2 regions of the Paenibacillus sp. V4I5 genome follow, and region 1 is predicted to be linked to the other one. Evidence: a T-box and tRNA genes for the amino acid it is inferred to sense, from the RefSeq annotation. Region 1 holds a T-box; the other holds one or more tRNA genes.
The links. A T-box is a leader RNA that pairs with one kind of tRNA and senses whether it is charged. The one in region 1 lies ahead of ileS (isoleucine--tRNA ligase), so its partner is inferred to be a tRNA-Ile.

Region 1 (3,183 bases):
CAAACGTTAAGCGGGGTCCCCCAATAACGATTACGGCTGATGTTCCAATCGACAAGCTCTTCAAGGAACTTGCCGAAGCGCCCTTCACGGATGTGGGAAGGGTACCAGTCGATTTTACTGTTGTTTTCGATCAATTGCTCTTTAATTGCGGTGGTTTTGATAAACCAGCTCTCCATCGCATAATAGAGCAGCGGGGATTTACAGCGCCAGCAGAAAGGGTAACTATGCTCATAGCGCTCTTTGGAAAATAGCAGGCTGCGTTCAGACAAGTTTTTCACGATATCGACGTCACAATCTTTGACGAAGCGTCCAGCGAAGTCAGTGATCTGATCATTGTAACGTCCTGCCAAGTTCACTACATTCACAAAATCCAGTTCGTGTCGACGGGCTGTTCGGTAATCATCTTCACCATGCGCCGGAGCAATATGAACGATACCCGTACCACTCGTATCCATAACATAGTCTGCGTCTACGACGATATGTCCTTTGGTGGGGCTAATATACCCAAAAGGAGGCTCGTAGGCAGTGCCGACGAATTCCAATCCTTTATGCACAGATAAGATTTCGTAGTCTTGTTTGAATACTTTTTCCGCGAGATTTTTCGCGACGATGTAAACTTCACCTTTTTGTTTCACTTTAACATAATCGATGTCTTTATTTACGGCCAACGCTACGTTCGCAGGTAGTGTCCATGGCGTCGTCGTCCAAGCCAGAAAGATTTCCTGTCCGTTTCTACTCCTGAATTTTACTGTGGCACTTAAATCTTTCACATCTTCATAGCCTTGAGCCACTTCGTGAGAACTGAGCGTTGTTTGACAATCCGGACAATAAGGGCTTACACGGTGCCCCTTGTATAATAGCCCTTTGTTATGGATTTCGGATAAAATATGCCAAACACTCTCGATATAGTCGTTATCCAACGTAACATAGGGGTTATCCATATCCGTCCAGTATGCGATTGCTTCCGTCAGTTCACGCCATTGCTTTTCATATTCAAATACGCTGCTTTTGCATTTCTCAACAAATTCGGCTACTCCGTATTTTTCAATCTCTTGCTTTCCAGAGATACCAAGCTGCTTCTGCACACCAAGCTCGACGGGCAAGCCATGTGTGTCCCAACCAGCTTTGCGGATGACTTGGTACCCAGACATTGTTTTATAGCGGCAGATGAAATCTTTCACAACACGACCAAGCACGTGTCCGATATGGGGTGATCCATTTGCCGTTGGCGGTCCTTCGTAAAAGACGAAGTTCGCTTTACCTTTGCGGCTTTCGATGGATTTGCGGAATGTATCATTCAATCTCCATTGCTCAAGAACACGCAATTCGCGGGTTCTCGCTTTTTCTTTCACATCAATTTTTCTCATGTGTCATACACACTCCTCTATTAAAATGATAGGGGCTAACCATGAAACGATTTACAGAAAACAAAAAAATCCCGTCCCGTAAGGGACGAGATTACATCTCGCGATACCACCCTAGTTCCATCATGATCATAAAGATATGATCATGATAGCTCTCGTTCTACGTACTATCATACGCGGCCCTTGTAACGGCGGGATCCCGGGTCAGCTTACTAGAATTCCTTCAGCTTTCCTTCTCAGAGGGGATTTTCGGCTAAGTCTTGAATGTTGGCTTTCAGCGCAAGGCCAACTCTCTGGAAATCAAGGGGATTAGCGTACTCGTACTCGTCAATGAATTTACATGAATTAAGAACACTCAGTTAATTCATTTTTACATCAACTTCATTGAATGTCAAGTTCACTCACCTTCGTATTGCAACGTACCTACTTTATTTTTATTTGGACACCATTTGCCAGCCTTCACAGCACTGATCCCCTTCGCTTCTTCATAGACAAGATTCCCTCTGCTCCAGGTAGCCCGCACTTTACACCCCAGTTCCTTTCCTACATAAGGACTATGCTTATGACGATACAATAAGTGTTCTGTTTGCAGCACATATGGGGCATTCAATGAAATCATGACAAGATCTGCATCGGCGCCTAGGCGGATATCTCCTTTGTTAGGAAGAAGACCGAATCGCTCAGCCGGCGCGTAGGACAGCATATGACTTAACTGACTAAGCCCGATCCCCCGCTTCAAGTGTCCTTCATCAATCATAAGTTCTAGTGAGCTTTGTGCTCCCGATATGCCACCCCATGCTTCAAAGTAATTGCTAGATTCCTTCAATGTGCTTGGACTAGGGGAATGATCCGATGAAATCATATCAATATAACCAAGGCGCAAAGCCTCCCACAACCGTTCCTTCTCATCTTCACTACGCAGTGGAGGCGCACATTTGGCCGTAGGCCCTATTCGTTCTAAGTCATCCTCCGTTAGGATTAAATAGTGCGGACAAGTCTCCAGCGTCACGTTAACCCCGCGCCTCTTCGCATCCATAATGATCTTCACAGCAGCCTCGCTGCTGATATGAACGAAATGCAGGGGACACCCTGTCTGCTCTGCATAAAAGAGTGCTCGATTCACCGCTTCGAGCTCAGCAAGAATCGGGCGTGTGGACGTATAGTCTTTCGCCGTGACTTTGCCTTCTGCCTGTTTCTCCCGTCCTAAGCGTGAAACAAGTGACTCGCTTTCAGCATGAAGCGCCAGCACTCGGTTCATTCGCGCAATGCTCTTCATCCCTTCCCACAAGGTGAGGTCATCTACCTCACGAAATGCTTCCTCTCCCGGGTCACCCGGCGAAGACATGAAAGCTTTGAAACCAATGACACCAGCTTCGCTCATGGGCTCCAAATCATCCAGATGCCCCGGCACCAGTCCACCCCATATGGCGTAATCGACCGATGATTGTTCGCGAGCAGCTTCCAGCTTCATCTCCATCGCGGAGACGGTAACTGTTGGCGGAACGCCGTTAAGCGGCATGTCGATGTATGTGGTACATCCGCCTGCGGCTAATGCGGCAGAACCCGTGGCAAATCCTTCCCAGTCCCCCATTCCGGGTTCATTCAAGTGGACATGGACATCAATCATACCAGCCATGATGACCATGCCGGAAGCATCAACAACTTGCTCTGCTTCCAGCGTAATCCGCTCATCCAATCGCGAAATCTTGCCATTCTTAATACCTATATCCAAAAAACGGACTTCATCTCGCAAAACAACGGAGCCGTTTCGAATGATCACATCTAATAATTCGCTCACCCTGTTCACCTCGACTGTACT
Region 2 (3,183 bases), 2.7 Mb from region 1:
CGAGCTGATGGATGCTCGTCCAAGCAGTGAGGCTGATGTGTAGGCAAATCCGCACATCGTAAGGCTGGGCTGTGATGGGGAGGGAAATTTAAGTACCGAAGGTCATGAGTTCACACTGCCAAGAAAAGCTTCTAGCCAGGCGAAGGTGCCCGTACCGCAAACCGACACAGGTGGGTGAGAAGAGAATTCTAAGGCGCGCGGAAGAACTCTCGTTAAGGAACTCGGCAAAATGACCCCGTAACTTCGGGAGAAGGGGTGCCTCGGTAGGGTGAATAGCCCGAGGGGGCCGCAGTGAAAAGGCCCAAGCGACTGTTTAGCAAAAACACAGGTCTGTGCGAAGCCGCAAGGCGAAGTATACGGGCTGACGCCTGCCCGGTGCTGGAAGGTTAAGAGGAGTGGTTAGGGACCTCGGTTCCGAAGCTATGAATTGAAGCCCCAGTAAACGGCGGCCGTAACTATAACGGTCCTAAGGTAGCGAAATTCCTTGTCAGGTAAATTCTGACCCGCACGAATGGCGTAACGACTTGGGCGCTGTCTCAACGAGAGATCCGGTGAAATTTTAATACCTGTGAAGATGCAGGTTACCCGCGACAAGACGGAAAGACCCCATGGAGCTTTACTGCAGCTTGATATTGGACTTTGGTACGATCTGTACAGGATAGGTGGGAGCCTTTGAAGCCTGAGCGCCAGCTTGGGTGGAGGCATCGTTGGGATACCACCCTGATCGTATCGGAGTTCTAACCTGGTACCGTGATCCGGTATGGGGACAGTGTCAGGTGGGCAGTTTGACTGGGGCGGTCGCCTCCTAAAATGTAACGGAGGCGTTTAAAGGTTCCCTCAGAATGGTTGGAAATCATTCGCAGAGTGCAAAGGCATAAGGGAGCTTGACTGCGAGACCTACAAGTCGAGCAGGGACGAAAGTCGGACTTAGTGATCCGGTGGTACCGAATGGAAGGGCCATCGCTCAACGGATAAAAGCTACCCTGGGGATAACAGGCTTATCTCCCCCAAGAGTCCACATCGACGGGGAGGTTTGGCACCTCGATGTCGGCTCATCGCATCCTGGGGCTGAAGTAGGTCCCAAGGGTTGGGCTGTTCGCCCATTAAAGCGGTACGCGAGCTGGGTTCAGAACGTCGTGAGACAGTTCGGTCCCTATCTGTCGCGGGCGTAGGAAATTTGAGAGGAGCTGTCCTTAGTACGAGAGGACCGGGATGGACGTACCGCTGGTGTACCAGTTGTCTCGCCAGAGGCATCGCTGGGTAGCTATGTACGGAGGGGATAAGCGCTGAAAGCATCTAAGCGCGAAGCCCCCCTCAAGATGAGATTTCCCAGTATGTAAGACCCCTTGTAGACGACGAGGTTGATAGGTTCGAGGTGGAAGTGCAGCAATGCATGCAGCTGACGAATACTAATCGGTCGAGGGCTTAACCAATAAACCTAAAATTCTAACTTTACGCAAGTTTCGTATCTAGTTTTCAAGGCGCAAACCACGCTTTGACTGTTTGGTGATGATGGCGGAGGGGACCCACGCGTTCCCATCTCGAACACGACCGTTAAGCCCTCCAGCGTCGATGGTACTTGAACCGCAGGGTTCTGGGAGAGTAGAACGTTGCCAAGCAGAATACCCCTAGTGGGTATTTTTTTTGCCGCCCTGTACACTGTTTTACACATTAGGGCCCTTAGCTCAGCTGGTTAGAGCGCACCCCTGATAAGGGTGAGGTCGGTGGTTCGAGTCCACTAGGGCCCACCAATTAACTTCATAGTTAGTATCGGGGTCCACGGAAATTTTTTGGGGTAATATAGGGATCTTTGATGAAATCAGTCTCACTAATATGGGGCCATAGCTCAGCTGGGAGAGCGCCTGCCTTGCAAGCAGGAGGTCAGCGGTTCGATCCCGCTTGGCTCCACCATTTTCCCTGATAGCTCAGTTGGTAGAGCACTCGACTGTTAATCGAGTTGTCACAGGTTCGAGTCCTGTTCGGGGAGTCAAACCCCCAAGAAGTGAAGTGATGCTTTGTAGCATATTCCTATTACTTTTTGGGGGCCCCAATAAACACATTCGTGGAGAAGTGTCCGAGCGGCCGAAGGAGCACGATTGGAAATCGTGTAGGCGTCACAAGCGTCTCGAGGGTTCGAATCCCTCCTTCTCCGTTTCTTTAGATAAAGGAAAGACAATATGGCGGCGTAGCTCAGCTGGCTAGAGCGTACGGTTCATACCCGTAAGGTCGGGGGTTCGAGCCCCTCTGCCGCTACTGATAAATTGGAGAGATACCCAAGTGGCTATAAGGGGACCCTCTGCTAAGGGGTTAGACTGCGTAAGTGGTGCGAGGGTTCGAATCCCTCTCTCTCCGTAGGTAAATTTTTTAAGTTTGGCCCGTTGGTCAAGTGGTTAAGACACCTCCCTTTCACGGAGGTAACAGGGGTTCGAGTCCCCTACGGGTCACCAATAATCTTCATATCCCATGGAGGCTTAGCTCAGCTGGGAGAGCATCTGCCTTACAAGCAGAGGGTCGGCGGTTCGATCCCGTCAGCCTCCACCATATTTTAATATCTGGCTAGTCATGTCGCGGGGTGGAGCAGCCCGGTAGCTCGTCGGGCTCATAACCCGAAGGCCGCAGGTTCAAATCCTGCCCCCGCAACCAAACTCTTTACTGAGTGTTGTTTTCATAGTGTGGAGCTGTGGTGTAGTGGCCTAACATGCCTGCCTGTCACGCAGGAGACCGCGGGTTCGAATCCCGTCAGCTCCGCCATTTTTTATGAATGAATATGCCGTTGTAGCTCAACTGGTAGAGCAACTGACTTGTAATCAGTAGGTTGGGGGTTCAAGTCCTCTCGACGGCACCACAATTCCCAAAAAAGTGAAGATAAGCTTTATAGCAACGCTAATACTTTTTTTGGGCTCGGTAAGGCTTTATATGTGGAGGCTTAGTGAAGTGGCTAAACACGGCAGACTGTAAATCTGCTCTCTTCGAGTTCGGTGGTTCGAATCCATCAGCCTCCATCCAATCTACGTTGGGGATTAGCCAAGCGGTAAGGCAACGGACTTTGACTCCGTCATGCCAAGGTTCAAATCCTTGATCCCCAGTTCTTCACTTGAGTCATTAGCTCAGTTGGTAGAGCACCTGACTTTTAATCAGGGTGTCGTAGGTTCGAATCCTACATGACTCACCATATATAGGGAT

Region 2: it has a tRNA-Ile gene. The T-box ahead of ileS (isoleucine--tRNA ligase) is inferred to sense a tRNA for this amino acid. The anticodon was not compared.

What each region holds. Positions count from the first base shown of each region.
Region 1 covers NZ_JAUSZB010000002.1:2,766,429-2,769,611, forward strand. Annotated here, with positions in the region: gene ileS (isoleucine--tRNA ligase) at 1-1,367, opposite strand, end outside; T-box leader at 1,446-1,704, opposite strand; gene QFZ78_RS14550 (allantoinase) at 1,762-3,162, opposite strand.
Region 2 covers NZ_JAUSZB010000002.1:5,492,326-5,495,508, forward strand. Annotated here, with positions in the region: rRNA gene QFZ78_RS26975 (23S ribosomal RNA) at 1-1,433, shown strand, start outside; rRNA gene rrf (5S ribosomal RNA) at 1,503-1,619, shown strand; tRNA gene QFZ78_RS26985 (tRNA-Ile) at 1,675-1,751, shown strand; tRNA gene QFZ78_RS26990 (tRNA-Ala) at 1,836-1,911, shown strand; tRNA gene QFZ78_RS26995 (tRNA-Asn) at 1,915-1,987, shown strand; tRNA gene QFZ78_RS27000 (tRNA-Ser) at 2,065-2,152, shown strand; tRNA gene QFZ78_RS27005 (tRNA-Met) at 2,180-2,253, shown strand; tRNA gene QFZ78_RS27010 (tRNA-Ser) at 2,264-2,352, shown strand; tRNA gene QFZ78_RS27015 (tRNA-Glu) at 2,373-2,447, shown strand; tRNA gene QFZ78_RS27020 (tRNA-Val) at 2,466-2,541, shown strand; tRNA gene QFZ78_RS27025 (tRNA-Met) at 2,567-2,643, shown strand; tRNA gene QFZ78_RS27030 (tRNA-Asp) at 2,675-2,751, shown strand; tRNA gene QFZ78_RS27035 (tRNA-Thr) at 2,770-2,845, shown strand; tRNA gene QFZ78_RS27040 (tRNA-Tyr) at 2,921-3,002, shown strand; tRNA gene QFZ78_RS27045 (tRNA-Gln) at 3,015-3,086, shown strand; tRNA gene QFZ78_RS27050 (tRNA-Lys) at 3,097-3,172, shown strand.